DNA from 4 places in the Nonomuraea sp. WAC 01424 genome. Region 2 is predicted to be linked to each of the others. Evidence: riboswitches for the same ligand, from Rfam matches in the RefSeq annotation. Region 2 holds a riboswitch; each other region holds the start of a gene.

Region 1 (4,476 bases), on a different contig from region 2:
TCGCGGTCCACCTGTCGCTGATCACCGGCCGCATCGCGCCCGGCGACGTCGTCCCGGCGCTCGGCGTCCTGTTCGCCGCCGTCGGGCTGGGCGGCGCCTTCCGGTACCGGGCCGGTGCGCGGTTGCGCGAGCTCGACCAGGTCAAACTGCTCGAACGCGAACAACTCGCCCGCGACCTGCACGACACCGTCGCCCACCACGTCTCGGCCATGGCCATCCGCGCCCAGGCCGCCGCGGCCGCCGCCGCCTCCGAGCCGGGCGCCGCCACCGACGCCTTACGGGTGATCGAGGCCGAGGCGTCACGCACCCTCGCCGAGATGCGGGCCATGGTCCGCGTGCTGCGCAGGAACGAGCCGGCCGAGCTGACCCCGGGCCGCCACCTCGACGACCTGCGGCAGCTCGCCGGACGTCCGCGCGTCGGCCCGGCCGTCGAGGTGGAGATCGCCGGCGGGCTGGACGGCCTCCCGCCGTCGTCCGGCGCCGCGCTCTACCGCATCGCGCAGGAGTCGATCACCAACGCCCGGCGGCACGCCCGCCACGCCACCCACATCACCGTCCGCGTCACCGCCGACGACACCTCCGTACGCCTGACGGTGAGCGACGACGGCGACCGCGCCACCGGCGTAGCCGCCCCCGGCTACGGCCTCATCGGCATGATCGAACGCGCCGCCCTGCTCGGCGGCACCTGCGAGGCGGGCCCCAACCCCAACCGGGGCTGGACGGTCACCGCCGTCCTGCCCAGGGAGGCCGCGTGAACATCCGGGTGCTGGTCGCCGACGACCAGGAGATCGCCCGTACCGGGCTCAGGATGATCCTCGACGCCCAGCCCGGCATCGAGGTCGTCGGCGAGGCCGGCGACGGCAGGCGGGCCGTCGAGCTGGCCCGCCGCCTGCGGCCCGACGTGTGCCTGTTCGACATCCGCATGCCCGGTCTCGACGGCATCGCGGCCACTCGCGAGCTGGCCGGGCCCGACGTGGCCGACCCCATGGCGGTGGTCGTCATCACCACGTTCGACCTCGACGAGTACGTCTACGCCGCCCTGCGCGCCGGGGCCAGGGGATTCCTGCTCAAGGACGCCGGTCCCGCGCTGCTCGCCCAGGCGGTGACCGCCGCGGCCGGGGGCGAGGCGCTCATCGCCCCGAGTGTGACCGCGCGCCTGCTGGCCGCGTTCGCGGGGGCGGGGCGTACCGAGGCGCCCGCGCAGCCCATGGAGGCGCTGACCGGCCGGGAGGAGGAGATCCTGCGTGCCGTGGCCCGCGGCCGGACCAACAGCGAGATCGCCGCCGAGCTGCACATCTCGCTCAGCACGGTCAAGAGCCACGTCGCGAGCCTGATGACCAAGCTCGGCGTGCGCAACCGCGTCGAGATCGCCATGTGGGCCTACGAGACCGACCGCGTACGCACCTGACCCCGGCGGACGATCACCTCGGCCACCGCCAGGTTGATCACCCAGCCCGCGCCGACGAGCAGCGCCCTGCCCAGCTCGCCGGGCGGCCCGAAGGCCAGCAGCCCGAACGCCAGCGTGAACGCCTGCGTGCCCGCGCCGAGGCCGAGCGCGTACCCGCGGGTCATCCAGGCACGATGCCGGGCCACCTCGCGCCGCCGGATCGCGGCCGGCCCGAGCAGGAGGCAGGCGGCCATGGCCGTGCCGAACAGCAGCCGGAAGGCGGCCAGCAGCACGCCGTCACCGGCGGGCAGGTCGGAGAAGAGCGTCAGCCACAACCCCGACAACGACGCGACCAGCCCGCAGGCCACCAGCACCCGCCCCGCCACCCGGTGCCACCTTCGCCGCCGGGCCCGGAACCCGGCCGAGAACTGGAACGCGCCGAGCGCGCAGAACACCAGCGAGGCGGGGATGTGCAGCAACACCGGCACGGGCATGGCGAAAAAGCGCGCGTTGCCGGGCGTGACGGGGGCGCCCGAGGCCAGTTCGGTCAGCCGGAGCGCGCCGGCGACGAGGGGGACGACGCTGAGCGCGAGCAATCCGGTGGGTGCGATCCATCTCATGCCTGAGAGCGTGACCGCCGCGACCCCGCCGGGGCATCGCGCGCACGGCCCGAGCCGGTTCGCACCATCGGCGGGCCGGGCGGTCGTACTTTCGGCCATCGAGCCGTCGCCTTTCGACCGTTGAGCGTCCGCGCAGGTCGCGCCCACACTGGCGGCACGTCCACGGCACGTCCACGCCGTTCACGGTACGAGGGAGAAACGATGAAGGCCTACGTCCTGCGCTCGTTCGGCTCACCCGACCAGCTCGTCCTGTCCGACGTCGAACGGCCCGTGCCGCGCGACGACGAGGTGCTGGTGCGGGTGCGGGCCACGTCCGTGCAGCCCTATGACTGGCATTTCATGCGGGGGGAGCCGTACCTGTCCCGGATCATGGGCGGCGGCGTCGGGTTGCGCCGGCCGCGCATCCCGGTCCTCGGCGCCGACGTGGCGGGGGAGGTCGAGGCGGCCGGCAAGGACGTCACGCTGTTCCGCCCCGGCGACGAGGTGTACGCGATGTCCCTCCAGGGCGGCTTCGGTGAGTACGTCTGCCTGCGGGAGAGCGAGGTGGCCCCCAAGCCGGGGAACCTGACGTTCGAGCAGGCGGCGGCCGTCCCGATGGCGGCCAACACGGCGCTGATCGCGCTGCGCGACGAGGGCCGCGTGCAGGCGGGCCAGAAGGTGCTGGTCAACGGCGCGTCCGGCGGTGTGGGCACGTTCGCCGTGCAGCTCGCCAAGGCGTTCGGCGCGCACGTGACCGGCGTGTGCGGCGGGCGCAACGCCGCCCTGGTCCGCTCGATCGGCGCGGACGAGATCATCGACCACACCAAGGAGGACTTCGCCACGTCCGGGCGGCGCTTCGACCTGCTCGTCGACGTGGCGGGCGGCCGCCGGCTGTCGGACTGCCGCCGCGTCCTGACCAGAAAGGGCGCGTACGTGGTGGTCGGCGGGCCGGCCGGGCGCTGGGTGCAGCCGGCCGGCCACATGTTCGCCGCGCTCGCGTCGGCGCCCTTCGTCCCGCAGCGGATCGCCAGGGCGGACGTGGTCCGCTGCGGGAGCAACAGGGCGAACCTGCTGACGCTGACCGGGCTGATCGAAGGGGGCGAGATCACCCCGGTCATCGACAGGACCTTCCCGTTCGGCGAGATCCCGGCGGCCGTCCGCTACCAGGAGGAGGGACACGCCCCGGGGAAGGTCGTCGTCACAGGGTCGCTGTGAGCATGGCGGGGGCGGGGGCCTTGCGGAGCGCGGTGTAGTCCGCCCAGCGCTTGACGCCCTTGGGGTCGGGGCGTACCGCGCCGACGAAGGCCTGCCTGCGCCACTGCGACAGGCGTTCCTCCTTCACCACGTCGCCGGTGTGCGGGGAATGGACCATGAAACCGGGTTTGGAGATCATGCCGACGTGGCCGAGGTTGCTGAAGAACACCAGGTCGCCTGGTTTGAGGTCCTTCCAGACGATTTTCCGGGAGAAGGCGCCGTACTGTTCGGCGGCGGTTCTGGGGAGTTCGATCCCGGCGTCCTCGTACGCCCGGAGCATGAGCCCCGAGCAGTCGTAGCCCCGTTCGCTGGCGCCGCCCCATACGTACGGGGTGCCGCGTTTGTCCATGGCGTAGTCGAGGGCGACCTTCCAGGCCGGCTTCGGTACACGCTGTTCCTGGACCTGTTTCACCTGGGGGCCGGTGAGGGTGACGGAGGGGGCGGGGTCGGCGGGAGCCGCGGGCGCGAGACCTGCGCCGCCCGCTGCCACCGCCAGGAGGATGGCGATGCTAGACAGGGGAACTGTCCTTCCACGAGGCCGGCCGGGTTAGCTGACGGGCTCGGGCCTGGAAGTAGCCCTACGGCTGTGCTTCGAAGGGGAAGCGAGGCCGATTCGCCCCGGGGGGAAAAGGGGTGGGTCCCCGGCTCCACGCAGTGCTGCGCGGATTAGGCTCGTCGGACTCTAACGAAACGGTCAAAAGGTCGCAATCCCCCCAAAACGGAATGTCCGGCCATTGAGATGATGTGTTCGTCAGCCGAGACGAGCCGGTAGGGTACCGCCATGGAGTCGCGTAACATCCGCCTGGCCGTCATCCCCGGGGATGGCATCGGCGCCGAGGTCGTAGCCGAAGGGCTCAAGGTCCTGGAGGCCGTGGGCACGAAGATCGAGCCCACCCATTACGACCTGGGCGCAGCCCGCTACCACCGCACGGGCGAGACACTGCCCGACGCGGTGCTCGAAGAGCTGCGCGGCTATGACGCGATCCTGCTCGGCGCCGTCGGCGACCCCAGCGTGCCGCCGGGCGTGCTGGAGCGCGACCTGCTGCTCAAGCTCAGGTTCGAGTTCGACCACTACGTCAACCTGCGCCCGGTCAAGCTGTTCCCCGGCGTCCCGACCGCGCGGGCCGGCGCCTCCGCCGAGCAGATCGACATGGTCGTCGTCCGCGAGGGCACCGAGGGCCTCTACGCGGGCACCGGCGGCGTCATGCGGCGCGGCACGCCGCACGAGATCGCCAC
Region 2 (4,476 bases):
GTGGAACACGGTCGGCATCAGCACGATCGCCGAGCTGACCGAGGCCGACGTGGTCATCAGCGACGCGGGGCTGCCCGAGGAAGCACGCACCGAACTGGCCGAACGGGCCGGAGAACTGATCATCGCGGAGGGCACGCCTTGAAGCGCACCATCACCCACCTGGCAGACGGCCGAGAGCTGATCTACTTCGACCGGCGCGACGACGCCGACCGGAGCGCGATCGACCGGCGGGCGCTCGACCCGCGTCCGGTGGCCTCGGAGCTGCGCTACGACCCGCTGACCGAGGAGTGGATCGCGATCGCCGGCCACCGGCAGACGCGTACGTTCCTGCCGCCGGCCGACGAGTGCCCGTTGTGCCCGTCGTCGCACACGCGGGCGTCGGAGATCCCGTCCTACGACTATGACGTGGTGGTGTTCGAGAACCGCTTCCCCTCTTTTTCCGGAAATTTCGGGACTTACGGGGATGTCGGCGGGCTGAGTGAAGTACGTCCGGGCGTGGGGCGGTGTGAGGTGGTGTGCTTCACCTCCGAGCACTCCTCCTCCTTCTCCAGGCTCTCCAACGCCCAGGTCGCGCTGGTCATGGAGGCGTGGGCGGACCGCACGGCCGAATTGTCCGGCATCGAGGGCGTCGAGCAGGTGTTCCCCTTCGAGAACAGGGGCGAGGAGATCGGCATCACGCTCGCGCACCCGCACGGGCAGATCTACGCCTACCCCTACGTGACCCCACGGACGAAGCTCCAGCTCGGGGCCGCCTCGCGGTACACGGGCGGCAACCTGTTCGCCGACGTGCTGGCCGCCGAGCGGTCGGCCGGCACGCGGGTGGTGGCCTCCAACGAGTTGTGGACGGCGTTCGTGCCGGCCGCCGCGCGCTGGCCGTTCGAGGTGCACGTGTATCCGCACCGGCAGGTGCCCGACCTCGCGGCGCTGTCGGAGGAGGAGCGAGCCGCGTTCGCGCCGCTGTACACCTCGGTGCTGCGGGCGCTGGACGCGCTGTTCGGGGTGGCGATGCCGTACATCTCGGCCTGGCACCAGGCGCCGGTCCGGTACGGCCGCGACCTGGCCTACCTGCACCTGGAGCTGTTCAGCATCAGGCGCGCGCCCGGGAAGCTGAAGTTCCTGGCGGGGTCGGAGTCGGCCATGGGGGCGTTCGTCAACGACGTGCTGCCCGAGGAGGCGGCACGCATGTTGCGATCACGAATTGATCACTAATTGATTTCGCCTTAAAGTCGCATGACTTGTGATCTACCACTACTATCCCGATAGACATCGGCCATATCGACCGTTGTACGCCTAATCCCGGGCGTGTTGCCCGGGAGCCGGGGACCCATCGCATCCGGGGTGAATCCGCGCCAGTGGTAGGGACAACTCCCATGCCCGAACCCGTCAGCTAACCCGGCCGGCAGAGGGAGAGGAATCAACCACTGTGGCGGCTTCGTCCCCCGCGAGTCTTGCCATCGGTCTCATCACCGCCGCCGCCCTGCTCGTCCAGCCGGCCGTCGCCTCGGCGGCGCCCAAGCCGTCCGAGGCCGAGCTACGGGCCCAGCTCAAGCAGCTCAACAACAAGGTCGACAAGCTCATCGAGGCGTACAACCTCAAACGGGTCGAGCTGGCCAAGGCCCAACAGGCCGCCACGGCGGCACAGCAGCGCGTCGCCGCGGCCGACCAGGCGCTGGCCGCGGCCGAGCAGCGGGTCGCCGAGATCGCCCGGATGCGCTACCAGAACGGCGACTCCTCCCTGCCGGGTTTCCTGGTGCCCCCGAACGGCGGCGGCGCGGCCGTGCTCGAACAGCTCACCTCCGAGCAGCAGGCCGTCGTCGACAGCGTGGCCAGGGCCCGCGACGAGAAGAAGAAGGCCGCCGATGCCGCCGCCGCCCTGGCGACCGGGCTGAAGGCGGACGCGGCCGAGGTGGCCGAGCAGCGCGACGAGGCCCAGGACGTCATCGACGACATCAAGAAGAAGCTCCAGGACCTCGTGCCGTTCGGGCCGGGCAAGAAGTCCGACGGGAGCTGGGCCCCCGAGCTGCCGTCCGGCTCGGACAACATCACCCCGCGCACGCGGCTGATGCGCGCGCAGGTGCAGAAGAACTTCTCGTTGCCGCACGAGGTGGGCTGCTTCCGCTCCGGTTCCAGCGGCGAGCACCCGCTCGGCCGGGCCTGCGACTTCATGATGAGCACCGGCGGAACCATCCCGAACGCGACCAACAACGCCCTGGGCGACCGCCTGGCCGACTGGGCGCTCAAGAACAAGGCCAAACTCGGTATCAAGTACGTGATCTGGAAGCAGCGCATCAACCAGGGCTCAGGCTGGCGCGCGATGTCCGACCGCGGCAGCGTCACCGAGAACCACTACGACCACGTGCACATCTCGATGAACTAGACCGCCCTCACGCCAGGTCGAGCACCGCCTTGCCGTGCAGGCGGCGTTCGAGGAGGGCGGTCACGGCCTCGGCGGCGTCGTCCCAGCCGCCGCGCCAGGCGATCTCCGGGCTCAGCGTGCCGCCCGCGACCTGACCGGCCAGCCAGGTCAGGTCGCGGTGCAGCCCGTCGCAGCACAGCAGGAGGAACGTCACCAGCGAGCGGTCGTGCCGGTCGGCCCCGCCGAACAGCGCGCCGAACGGGAAGCTCTCGCCCTCGCCGGTCGAGTGGCCGACGGCGACCAGCAGGCCGCCCTCGCCGAGCTGGTCGAACGCCTCCACCAGCGGCGCGCCGCCGAGCATGTCCAGAACGCCGTCGAGCCGCCCGCCGCTCTGGGCCGGGCTCTCGACGACCTCGTGCGCCCCGAGCGCGCGCAGGCCGTCGCCGTGCCGGGCGGGGTCGCCGGTGGCGGCGATCACGTACGCGCCGCCGAGCCTGGCGAGCTGCACGGCGTAGCGGCCGACGCCGCCGGTCGCGCCGGTGACCAGGACGCGCCGGCCCAGCAGCGGCCCAACGCGGTCGAGCGCGCGCAGCGCGGTGGCGCCGGCGACGGGGATCGTACTGATCGCGCCGGGGTCCGCGCCTTCCGGCACCACCCCGATCCAGTCGGTGCGGACGGCCCGCAGCTCGGCCCAGCCGCCGTTCTCGCCGAGGGTCACGACGGACGTGCCCACGGCGGGCCCCGAACCGTCGGCGGCCGCCCGTACGACGACGCCCGCGGCGTCCCAGCCGAGCACCGCGCCCTCGGGCGCCGAGTCGATGCCGTGCCGGACCTCGCCGAAGTTGAGCGACGTGGCCGTGACCCGGATCAGCGCCTGGCCGGGCGTGGGCACCGGCTCGGGCGCCTCGGCCACCCGCAGGCCACCGGGAACGGAACGGTCGACGATCAGTGTGCGCATGGCGACGTCCTCTCAAAGTGCCACTGAGTGGCATAAGCCTATAGGAGGCATCTGCTCTCCGGGTACACTCGGGGGCGATGACCGCCGATCTGCTGCCGCTCCGCGAGCGCAAGAAGCTGAAGACCAGGGCCACGCTCGTGGACACCGCGCTCACGCTGTTCGCCGAGCGCGGGTTCGACCAGGTGACCCTCGACGAGTTGTGCGCGGAGGTCGAGGTCTCCAAGCGCACGTTCTTCAGGAACTTCGCCAGCAAGGAGGAGGTCGCCTCGGCACCGCTGGAGGCCCTGTGGACCGGCCTGCTGGGCGACGTCGAGCAGGCGCCGCTCGGCGGCCGTCCCGTCCTCGCGGTGTTGCAGGACGCGATGCTCGCGGCGGTCGAACGGATGGCGGAGGGCGGGCCCGAGTGGGTGGCCCGCGTACGGCTGAGCCATGAGCTGTCGCAGCGTACGCCGTCCATCGCCGCGCACGGGCTGCAGTTCTGCGACCGTACGAGCGCGGCCTTCGAGGCGACGTTGCGGCGGAGGCTGGGCCTCGACGCCCGCGATCAGCGTCCCCGGCTGGCGCTCGACCTGCTGGTGGCGGCCTTCCACGCCGCGCTGCGCGGCTGGGCCGCACGATCGGCCGAGCCCACGCTCGACGGCCTCGTCACCGAGTTGCGCGCCGTGTTCGCGGTCGTGCCCGCCGCGGTGACGTTCACCGGCGACGGGCCGGACTCCTGAGGGCGGATCAGCCCAGGGTGAGCGGGTTGACCAGGTCGGCGTAGACCAGCAGACCGGCCATGATGATCAGCACGAACGCCATCGCGTACGTGAGCGGCAACACCTTGGCGATGTCGACGTGGCGGGGCTCAGGGCGGCGCATGATCTTGGCGTAGGCGCGCTTGATGCCCTCCCATATGCCGCCGGCGATGTGGCCGCCGTCGAGAGGCAGCAGCGGGATCAGGTTGAACAGGCCGATCGCCAGGTTGAACCCGGCCAGCAGGCTGACGAAGGTGAACAGCTTGCTCTTGTTCGACATGTCGGAGGCCAGGATCTCGCCGCCGAGACGGCCCGCGCCGACCACGCCGACCGGGCCCTCGGGGTCGCGCTGGTCGCCGGAGAAGGCGGCGTTCCAGACGCCGACCATCTTCTGCGGCAGGTTGACCATCGAACCCACGACCCGG
Region 3 (4,476 bases), on a different contig from region 2:
TTCGGGTACTTCTTCTTGAGCTTGCGCAGCTGGTTGAAGTTGCCGCGCAGCGCGCCGTTGTCCCAGGTGTCGGCGACGCCGTCCACGCTCTCGCCCGCCTGGTAGAAGCGGTCGTAGTCGGCGTAGCTGTCGCCGATCGTGCACTGGCCGTTCTGCACGTTGCCGAACGCGTAGTTGATGTGCGTCATCTTGGCCGCGGAGCCACTGGTGTCGATGTTCTTCACGTGGTAGCCGCGCTGGTAGATGCCCCACTGGACGAAGTAGCCCAGCACCTTGTTACCGCCGCCACCGCCGCCACCGGTGGTGGTCGCGGTGATCTGGTTGCTGTCGGCGGAGCGGTTGCCGGCCGCGTCCCGCGCGCGCACGGTGTAGTTGTAGGAGGTGTTGGCGCTGAGACCGGTGTCGGTGTGCGAGGTGCCTGTGACGGTGGTGACGAGGTTGCCGCCCCGGTAGATCTCGTAGCCGGTGACGGCCACGTTGTCGGTGGAGGCGTCCCAGGTCAGCGAGACGGTGCTGTTGCTGACGCCGGTCGAGCGCAGGTTGCCGGGGACCGAGGGCGGGGTCTTGTCGTCGCCGCCGCCTCCGCCCGTGGTGGTCGCGGTGATCTGGTTGCTGTTGGCCGAGCGGTTGCCGGCCGCGTCCCGCGCGCGCACGGTGTAGTTGTAGGCCGTGTTCGCCGTCAGGCCCGTGTCGCTGTACGTGGTGCCCGTGACGGTGGTGACCAGAGTGCCGCCCCGGTAGACCTCGTAGCCGGTGACGGCGACGTTGTCGGTGGAGGCGTCCCAGGCCAGGGCCACGCTGTTGTTCGTGACGCCGGTCGAACGCAGGTTGCCCGGCACGGACGGCGCGGTCGTGTCACCGCCGCCGCCACCGGAGACCTTCCACAGCGCCGCCACGTTCGGCGGCTCCCAGCCGGGCTGGGAGGTGTGTGCCTGGAGACAGACGTAGTCGACACCGTTGTAGGTGACGACCGTGCCGGCGGTGTAGGCCGTCCACGGCGCCCAGGCCGCCGCGAAGGCCACCGTACTGGCGGAGGCGATCGGTGGGGCGGCCACGGCCGCGGTGAGGGGCAGGGCAAGTGCCGCCATTCCCGCCAGGACCTTGCTCAGAATGGTGTGTTTCATGTCGCTCCGACATCCGTTGGGGGGTGTGTGGGGAGTGGGATGGGAGACTTCTGGGGAAACTATTAGGAAAGTTTCCTTTAAGTTGTGAATCGACGGTAGCTTCTGCCTGCGGGAGCGTCAATACGTATCGGTCAGGTGTCCGTAACCGTGCCGGTCAGGGCCCGGATACGCCCGTTCACAGGGGGATAACGGTTCAGGAACGGGGGCTGACGGCGGGGTGAGCCGTGGCCCAGCATTGGATCGTGGCAGGAATCTCCGCCTGGCGGCGGACGCCTACGCGCCGCGGACCCTATGTGGCCCGCGCGGTCGCGGAGTTACGGTCCTGGCCGTCGCTGGCTCTCAGCGGCACCGGGCAACAGGTCGCCTTCACCGTACGCGGAACCGAGATCCTGCGCCTGGCCGGCCGGGACGAGATCCACGTACGCCTCACCGCACCCGCCATCGGACGCCTGGAGCCCTATCTCCATGCGTGCGATCAGATCCATGCCTGCCGCGACCGCGCCTGGGTCGCCGTGCAGGTCGACGCCGAGCCGGATCTGGAATTGCTGCTCGCCCTCACCAGCGTCGCCATAAAGGCGCACGTGGCCTGACATTCGGCGAGCAGCGTTTCTCTTGCCGACTGCCGAAATAATTGCCCGCGTTTGCCCTGGAATTACTCGCCGGGTACGTTGGTTGTACACACCCAAGCGGGGAGTCGTCCCAGGTAGGGATGACATTGCCCGGGAATTACCCAGGCAGGCCCCATGTTGTACAGAGTCGGCGCGGGCAATCCGCGTCCGGGCGTCGCAGATATACCTTCAGGCCCTTTCCTGGGCCCGGGAAGACGTGCGTCAGCCCTTTGCCTGACCAGAGACCGCTGAATCCGCCTGTGTGCGGAACCGGGGACCCATGTGTCCATCGGGGTGAATCGGCACTGCTGTGCCGTAGGGCAGCTTCCCGCCCGAACCCGTCAGCTAACCCGGTAAGCGGCACGGAAGCACAAGGAGTAATCCCTCATGGCCAAGCACCGTCTTCACCGTGCCTTCAAGCTCGACCTCGCCAAGCTCGACCTCGGCGCGACCGCCGTCGCCGGCGTGCTCGGCACGCACGCCGCAGTGAACGCCGACACCGCCTCGCAGGCCGCCGCCGGCACCACCGCCGCGGGGACCGCCGGGACCGCCGCCCGCCCGTACGTCGCCAAGGTGAGCGACGAGAGCGCCAAGGGCAAGGTCAACGTCACCGCCGCCCAGGTCCTGGCCACCGCCAAGGCCCAGGTCGGCACCACCGAGGACGCCAACGGCGGCGGCACCAAGTTCCAGAAGTGGTACGCCTCCTCGCAGCGCGCCGGCGAGACCGTCGCCCGTGACGGCGGCAACCGCCAGGCCTACGTCAACGCCGCCTGGTGCTCGATGTTCGTCTCCTGGGTCGGCAACCAGACCGGCGCCACCCCGCAGATCGGCTGGGACGCCTACACCGTCGCCCACGCCAAGTGGTTCGCCGCCAACGACCGCTGGGGCACCGAGGCCAAGCCCGGCGCCGTGGTCTTCTTCTCCTGGGGTGGCAGCAAGGACCTGAGCGCCATCCAGCACGTCGGCTTCGTCGTCAAGAACAACGGCGACGGCACGATCTCCACGATCGAGGGCAACACCGGCAACGGCAAGGTCGAGGAGCGAGTCCGCCCGACGTCGCAGGTCGTCGGCTACGGGTACCCGTCCTACGCCGCCTGATCGCACTCCGAAAGAGCGCACTCCCACCTTGGGGGTGCGCTTTTTCGTGTGCGGGAGCGGCTCAGGGGGTGGGAGGTTTCGTGTGCTGGCCGACCAGGGCGGTGGCGGCGTGGGCGGCCGACCGGGCCGCGCCCGGGTCCTCGGAGATCATCGCGGTGACGGTGGCGCCGTCGATCAGGGTGAGCAACTGCTCGGCGAGCAGGCCGGGATCCTCCGCGCCGGCCTCCTCCGAGAGCGAGCGCAGGTAGGCGCGCAGGCGCTCCTTGTGCTCGCGCACCGCCGTACGCACCACGGCCGAACCGGCGCCCAGTTCGGCGAAGGCGTTGGCGAACCCGCAGCCCCGGAAGTCGTCCTCGGTGAACCAGCGCTCCAGCCAGCGGAACACCGAGGGGATGCCGTCGCCGTCGTCGGCCACGTACGCGGTGAGCGAGCCCATCCAGAGCTCGTCCCGCCGCCGCAGGTACGCCTCGACCAGGGCCTCCTTCGACGGGAAGCACTGGTAGAGCCGTTTCAGCGAGACGCCCGACGCGGCCCTGATCTCGTCCATGCCGACCGCCTGCACGCCGCGGCGGTAGAAGAGGTCGCCCGCGGCGTCCAGCAACCGCTGCTCGTGATCCATGACACTCCTCCAGATGCTTGCCGCGGAGAACGCTCGTTCTCTACGCTAGCGCACAGCCCGGGAGAACGCCCGTTCTCTCGACATGAGAGGACATCGCATGACACGCCCGCCCGTTCCGCCGTTCACCGAGGAGACCGCCCGGATCAAGGTCCAGGCCGCCGAGGACGCCTGGAACACCCGCGACCCCGACCGCGTCGCGCTCGCGTACACCGAGGACTCGGTGTGGCGCAACCGCGGCGAGTTCGTCACGGGCCGCGCCGAGATCGCCGCCTTCCTGCGCCGCAAGTGGGACCGCGAGCTGGACTACGCCCTGCGCAAGGAGCTCTGGGCGTTCACCGGCGACCGCATCGCCGTCCGCTTCCAGTACGAGTCCCGCGACGCCGCCGGGCAATGGTGGCGCAGCTACGGCAACGAGCAGTGGGAGTTCGACGAGTCGGGGCTGATGCGGCGCAGGGAGGCCAGCATCGACGACGTCCCCATCTCGGCCGGCGACCGCCGTATCTTCGGGCCGCGCCCCGAGTCGGACCACGGCGTGGACGTGCTCCCCGTCCACTGACTCCCCGTACGCGTCGATGGATCGCAGGAAGCCGGGCGCGTGGGATACCGGTTCGCGCGATGATCGCCGGGGTAGGGTCGAGAGGCCGATCCCAGGAGGTCTGACATGGCGGTACTGCTGCTGGGCACCCTCGACACGAAGGGGGCGGAGTACACCCTCGTCCGCGACCTGATCACCCGGGCCGGGCAGGACGTCGTCCTCATGGACACCGGCGTGATGGGCTCCTCCGCGCTGGCCGCCGACGTCCCGGCCGAGGCCGTCGCGCGGGCTGCTGGCACCGACCTCGACCGGCTCAGGAGCGCGGGCGACCGCGGCGCGGCGCTGGCCGCGATGGCGGCCGGGGCCACCGCGATCGCCAGGGACCTGCACGCCCGCGGCGGCCTGAGCGGCGTGCTCGCGCTCGGCGGCAGCGGCGGCTCCTCCATCGCCGCCGCGGTCATGCGGGCGCTGCCCGTCGGCCTGCCCAAGCTG
Region 4 (4,476 bases), on a different contig from region 2:
TCCTGGGTGGACAGGCCGTAGTCGCGCATGATCGTCTCGAACCACATGCCGAGCGGCCACCTGAGCGCTTCGGTGATCGCGGTGAGCACCACCACGCCGAGCACCACCCGCAGCCACCACGGGCCCCTCAGCACACCCAGCACCTTCGCCGAGAACGGCGTCAGCACCAGCAGCCCGGCGAACAGGACCGTCAGGCCGAGCGAGAGGTAGCCAGGCAGGCTGGTGGCCGCGTCGAACGCCTGCGACCTGGCGATCTGGGCGGCGCTGAAGTCGCGGGCGGGGTCGGGGGCCACGGCGGGTGCGGGGGCGGCCAGGACCCGCCAGGGGGTGGTGAACCCGGCCACGGCCAGGATCACGCCGCCGACCAGGGCCAGGGCGGCGCCGGCCGCCCGCCTGGAGCGGGACTCGGCGCGTCGGCGCTCACGCTCCACCAGATGCTCCGCCGCCCCCACCAACTTCCCGTCCCCGACCGGCCCCTCAGCGTCCTTCCCCTGGGCGCCCTTCCCCGAGGTGTCCTTCCCTGAGGCGCCCTTTTCCGGGGCGTCCTTTCCTGGGGTGGCCGCCGCGTGGGGGCGGTCGTCAGGAGTGGGGGGCGGGAGGTGGCGCGGGTCCTCGGCGTCCGGGTCGGCGTCCGCGTCGGCGTCCGGGGCCGCGGCCGGGTGGGTGTCGGGGTCCTCCGCGTCGTCGGGGTGACCGGACGGCTCACCAGGACCGGAGCTTGCCGAGCCCACCGAACCCGCCGAACCCACCGCGCCCACCGAGGCCGCCTGGGCCGATGAGGCCGGGGTGCCGTTTGCAGAGCTTGGTGGGCCGGTGGGGCTGTTGTCGCCGGTGGTGGCGCCGTCGTCGTCTCTGATGGCCACACCTCCGCCGTGCCCCGCCTCGACCGCCGTACCGGGCTCGTCGGCCACTCTGGCGACCGCCGCGGCGGGCTCGTCCGCCTCCCTGGGCGGGTCGTTCCGCTCGCTCATCTGCCTCCCCTTCACGCGAGCTGCTCTCGTACGTACTCGCGCCACCGTGCCGCCAGTGTCGCGGCGGTGAGCCCCACGGATGCGAGCGCCTGATCGACGCCGGCCACGCGGGCATCACGGTAGAGCCGTACCAGGGTCCCGTCACCGAACCGGTCCGCGAGGAATCGACACGCCAGCCACGCCTCCTGGTACGCCCGCGCGAGCCGTCCGGGATCCGCGGCGGTCGGAGCGAAAGCCGCAGGTCCGGGCAACTCGCTCGGCAGTCGTCCGGCCCGCACCTCGGCGGCCAGTTCGGCGGCGGCGGTCCTGACGGGGAGCCCGGCGTCGCGGTAGGCCACGTAGTCGGCGAAGCCCTCGTAGAGCCAGACGGGCAGGCGGTCGGTGCCCGCGGCGACGTGGGTGAGCTCGTGGGTGAGCACGACGTCGCGTCCGGTGGGGGTGAGCCGCGCGAAGGAGCCGGGCACGACGATCGCCGGGCCGCCGTCGGCGACCGCGGCCAGCCCGTCGAGCCGTCCCGTGCCGGCCAGCCCGGCCGCCTCGGCGTCGGAGTCCGGTACGACGACCAGGGGGCGTACCGGCCGGCCGAGCACCGCCGAGACCCGGCGGCCGGCGAGGTCGGCACGGCGGGCCAGGTCGGCGAGCAGTCCGGGCGCGGCGTGCCGCCCGACGACCACGGAACGCCCGGCTCGGGCCACCTGACCTCCCTCGCCCCACAACCCGCGCGCCCCGGCGGGCAGGACGGCGGCGTACGGCACGTCGGCGGCCGTCAGCAGCGCCGCCAGCAACAGGACGGGCAGGAGCAGCCGCGCGCCGCGAGGGGACGGACGCACCTGCGAGGACACGGCCCGATGCTAGCCGCCCCCACCGACCGCACGCCCCGGCCTTCGCGGACGCCGGGCACACGAGTCCTCCAGGAGGCCGGACACGCGACAGGCCCCCGCCCGGACCGGGGAGGGTCCGGGCAGGAGCCTGTGGTCACGCGCCGGGTCGCACCGCGCCGACGAACGACGACTTCCGCCATCCGCCCAGTTTGTCGATGCGCACCCGCTGGCCGGTACGCGGCGAGTGGATCATCTTGCCGTGGCCGACGTACATGCCGACGTGGCCCAGCCCGTTGAAGAACATCAGGTCGCCCGGCTTGAGGTTGCGCCAGGAGACCTTGTGCCTGATGCGGGCGAACTGGCTGCTCGTCACGCGAGGGAGTCTCACCCCGGCCTTCTTCCAGGCGTACTGGACGAGACCGGAGCAGTCGAACGCACCAGGACCCGTGGCCCCGTACCGGTACGGGTCGCCGATCTGGTGCTTGGCGGCGGAGACTGCCCTGCGGGCCTTCGACGCCTGCCGGGCGGCTCGTGCCGCCTTGGCCGACCTGGCGGACCTGGTGGTCTTCGCCGACTTGGCGGTGGCCGCCCTTGCGGTGGTGGACACCGCCGTGAGCGCCGATTCGCTCGCCGTCTGCGCCCCGGCCGGTACGGCATGGAGAACCGCACCTCCGGCCGTCACGGTCATCGTGAGTGCGACGCCCTTCAGGGCGAGACGGGACAGACGGGGGTTATGCAGGGAGGTAGACAGGATTTCTCCTCGTGTCTTCCACGAACGCCTACCGGGTTAGCTGACGGATTCGGGCCTGGAAGTCGCCCTACGGCGCGATGAAGCGCCGATTCACCCCTGATCCCGGGGGATAACGGGATCTTTGGGTCCCCGGCTCCGTGCCTCCTGGCTGCACGGACTCGGCAGGTCGCCGCCTGATGGGTTTGTCTGAATGGGGATATCGGTGGCGACCGACGGATTTTTGTTGATCACAGCGACCATGGCGTGTTCGCCGCGACGCCAGAAGCTACGCGGAAGGGTCAAGGTTGGGCAAAGTCCCAGTCAGGTTGTAAAGATCAGATAAAGGGGTGAGTAAAGAACGGAAGTCCTGCTGGAGAAGAGGTTCCGTTATTCAAATGTGACCCTTCTCACACTTCCTGGAGCACCCGGTTGTCAGGACCCGTTCGTCCCGTTCGCACCTTTCGTCCCGTACTGACCGACAGCGCTGTCAGCCGCCCCGAAGGGCACGCCCGAGGACGGCCCCAGGGGCGGCCTCAGGGGCGGATGGCGCCGACGAGCGGGCGGCCGTAGTCGGCGAGGCGGACGACCTTGACGACGTCGCCCGTCTGCGGCGCGTGCACGATCTTGCCGCCGCCCGCGTAGATGCTGACGTGACCGAGGCCCTCGCTGAAGATGAGGTCCCCCGGCTGGAGGTCCTTGATGTCGACCTTCCGGCCGGCGCCCCACGCCCACTGCTGCCACGTCGTACGCGGCAGGGAGACGCCCGCCGCGTGCCAGGCGGCCTGGGTCAGGCCCGAGCAGTCGTACCCGCGCGGGCCCGTGCCGCCGTAGATGTAGGGCTTGCCGACCTGGGCGAAGGCGAAGCGCAGGACGGCGGCCGCGCTGCCCGAGGCGGGCCCGGTGTACTTGATGCCCGTGCTGTTGGGGTTGCCGGGGTTGTACGCGTCCAGCTTGTCCAGGAGCTTCTTCTGCTCGCCGATCAGCTTCAGCACCTCGGCCCGTTCCTTCTGGACCGAGTCCCGTTCCTCGTCCGCCTCCGCCAGCGCGGTCTGGGCGTTGTCGCGCTCGTCCTTGAGGCCCTTGTTCTCGCGGTCGAAGGCGGCCAGCTTCTCCAGCCGCTCGCGCGAGATCTGCCCTGCCATCGCCAGCCCGGACAGCAGGTGGTCGGGGTTGTCGGCGCCGACCATGCCGGGCCAGGACGTGACGTCCCCGCCCATCTTGTACGCGTCCACCGCCACCCTGATGACCTCGGCGCGCAGCTCGGCGACCGTCTGGAGCTTCTGCTTGTAGCGGTCGTTCAGCTTGGTGTAGGCGTTCTTGGCCTTCTTGTACTGCTCCGTCGCCGTGTTGTACCGGTCGACGACCTTGTCGGCCTTGTCGTTGAGCTTGTCGAGCTTCGCCTTGACCTGCTTGACCGTGGGCTTGGGATCAGCGAGTGCCGTACCCGCCGGAACCGTCATCAGTCCGATCGCGAGACCCGCGGCCACCGCCACCCGGCCAACCCTCACAGCGTCGCCTCCCAGGGGATTCCACCTGGGGCGAAATAGTACAGAAGTGGCGAGTGGGGTCTCACCAAAGGTGCTAATTCGTAACTTATGCGCGGCCCAACCGGCGCAGCAGCAAACCAGACGGAACCGGTCTGGCGCCCATCCGGCGTACGGACTCGGCCACCTCACGGTCGGAGGAGACGACCGCGATGGCCCGTCCGGGCGGCTCGGCCCGGACGAGCTGGCGGATGAGGTCGTCGGCGATCTCGCCCGGCGCGCTGAACAACACCCGCACCCCGCGCGGCGCCACCACCTGCACCGGCGCGTTGAGCTCGGCGCCGTCGAAGACCACCGTCACCTCGACCCTGGTCTGCGCGACCAGCCCGCCGAGGCCGGTCATCAGCCGGTTGCGCTGGTCGGCGAGGGTGAGCGTGCCGTAGCCGGTCTTGGTGACGTTGTAGCCGTCG

What was found. Region 2 has a riboswitch for cyclic di-AMP ahead of DMB42_RS19770 (hypothetical protein). Riboswitches for the same ligand answer to the same signal wherever they lie in the genome.
Region 1: it holds a riboswitch for cyclic di-AMP, as region 2 does, so the genes downstream of both, DMB42_RS23755 (C40 family peptidase) here and DMB42_RS19770 (hypothetical protein) in region 2, are expected to answer to the same signal.
Region 3: it holds a riboswitch for cyclic di-AMP, as region 2 does, so the genes downstream of both, DMB42_RS10310 (CHAP domain-containing protein) here and DMB42_RS19770 (hypothetical protein) in region 2, are expected to answer to the same signal.
Region 4: it holds a riboswitch for cyclic di-AMP, as region 2 does, so the genes downstream of both, DMB42_RS04325 (C40 family peptidase) here and DMB42_RS19770 (hypothetical protein) in region 2, are expected to answer to the same signal.

What each region holds. Positions count from the first base shown of each region.
Region 1 is NZ_QHHZ01000008.1:347,011-351,486, reverse strand. Features, by position in the region: gene DMB42_RS23775 (sensor histidine kinase) at 1-755, shown strand, start outside; gene DMB42_RS23770 (response regulator transcription factor) at 752-1,408, shown strand; gene DMB42_RS23765 (DUF2306 domain-containing protein) at 1,381-2,007, opposite strand; gene DMB42_RS23760 (NAD(P)-dependent alcohol dehydrogenase) at 2,209-3,201, shown strand; gene DMB42_RS23755 (C40 family peptidase) at 3,185-3,730, opposite strand; cyclic di-AMP (ydaO/yuaA leader) riboswitch at 3,762-3,923, opposite strand; gene DMB42_RS23750 (3-isopropylmalate dehydrogenase) at 4,022-4,476, shown strand, end outside.
Region 2 is NZ_QHHZ01000006.1:506,355-510,830, reverse strand. Features, by position in the region: gene DMB42_RS19780 (DeoR/GlpR family DNA-binding transcription regulator) at 1-142, shown strand, start outside; gene galT (galactose-1-phosphate uridylyltransferase) at 139-1,209, shown strand; cyclic di-AMP (ydaO/yuaA leader) riboswitch at 1,278-1,416, shown strand; gene DMB42_RS19770 (hypothetical protein) at 1,424-2,377, shown strand; gene DMB42_RS19765 (zinc-binding dehydrogenase) at 2,385-3,314, opposite strand; gene DMB42_RS19760 (TetR/AcrR family transcriptional regulator) at 3,392-4,033, shown strand; gene DMB42_RS19755 (RIP metalloprotease) at 4,041-4,476, opposite strand, start outside.
Region 3 is NZ_QHHZ01000003.1:207,761-212,236, reverse strand. Features, by position in the region: gene DMB42_RS10320 (glycosyl hydrolase family 18 protein) at 1-1,124, opposite strand, end outside; gene DMB42_RS10315 (luciferase family protein) at 1,367-1,714, shown strand; cyclic di-AMP (ydaO/yuaA leader) riboswitch at 1,969-2,106, shown strand; gene DMB42_RS10310 (CHAP domain-containing protein) at 2,120-2,830, shown strand; gene DMB42_RS10305 (TetR/AcrR family transcriptional regulator) at 2,892-3,449, opposite strand; gene DMB42_RS10300 (nuclear transport factor 2 family protein) at 3,547-4,005, shown strand; gene DMB42_RS10295 (Tm-1-like ATP-binding domain-containing protein) at 4,111-4,476, shown strand, end outside.
Region 4 is NZ_QHHZ01000001.1:908,533-913,008, forward strand. Features, by position in the region: gene DMB42_RS04315 (M48 family metallopeptidase) at 1-971, opposite strand, end outside; gene DMB42_RS04320 (hypothetical protein) at 983-1,813, opposite strand; gene DMB42_RS04325 (C40 family peptidase) at 1,947-2,399, opposite strand; cyclic di-AMP (ydaO/yuaA leader) riboswitch at 2,554-2,717, opposite strand; gene DMB42_RS04330 (NlpC/P60 family protein) at 3,056-3,982, opposite strand; gene DMB42_RS04335 (NYN domain-containing protein) at 4,116-4,476, opposite strand, start outside.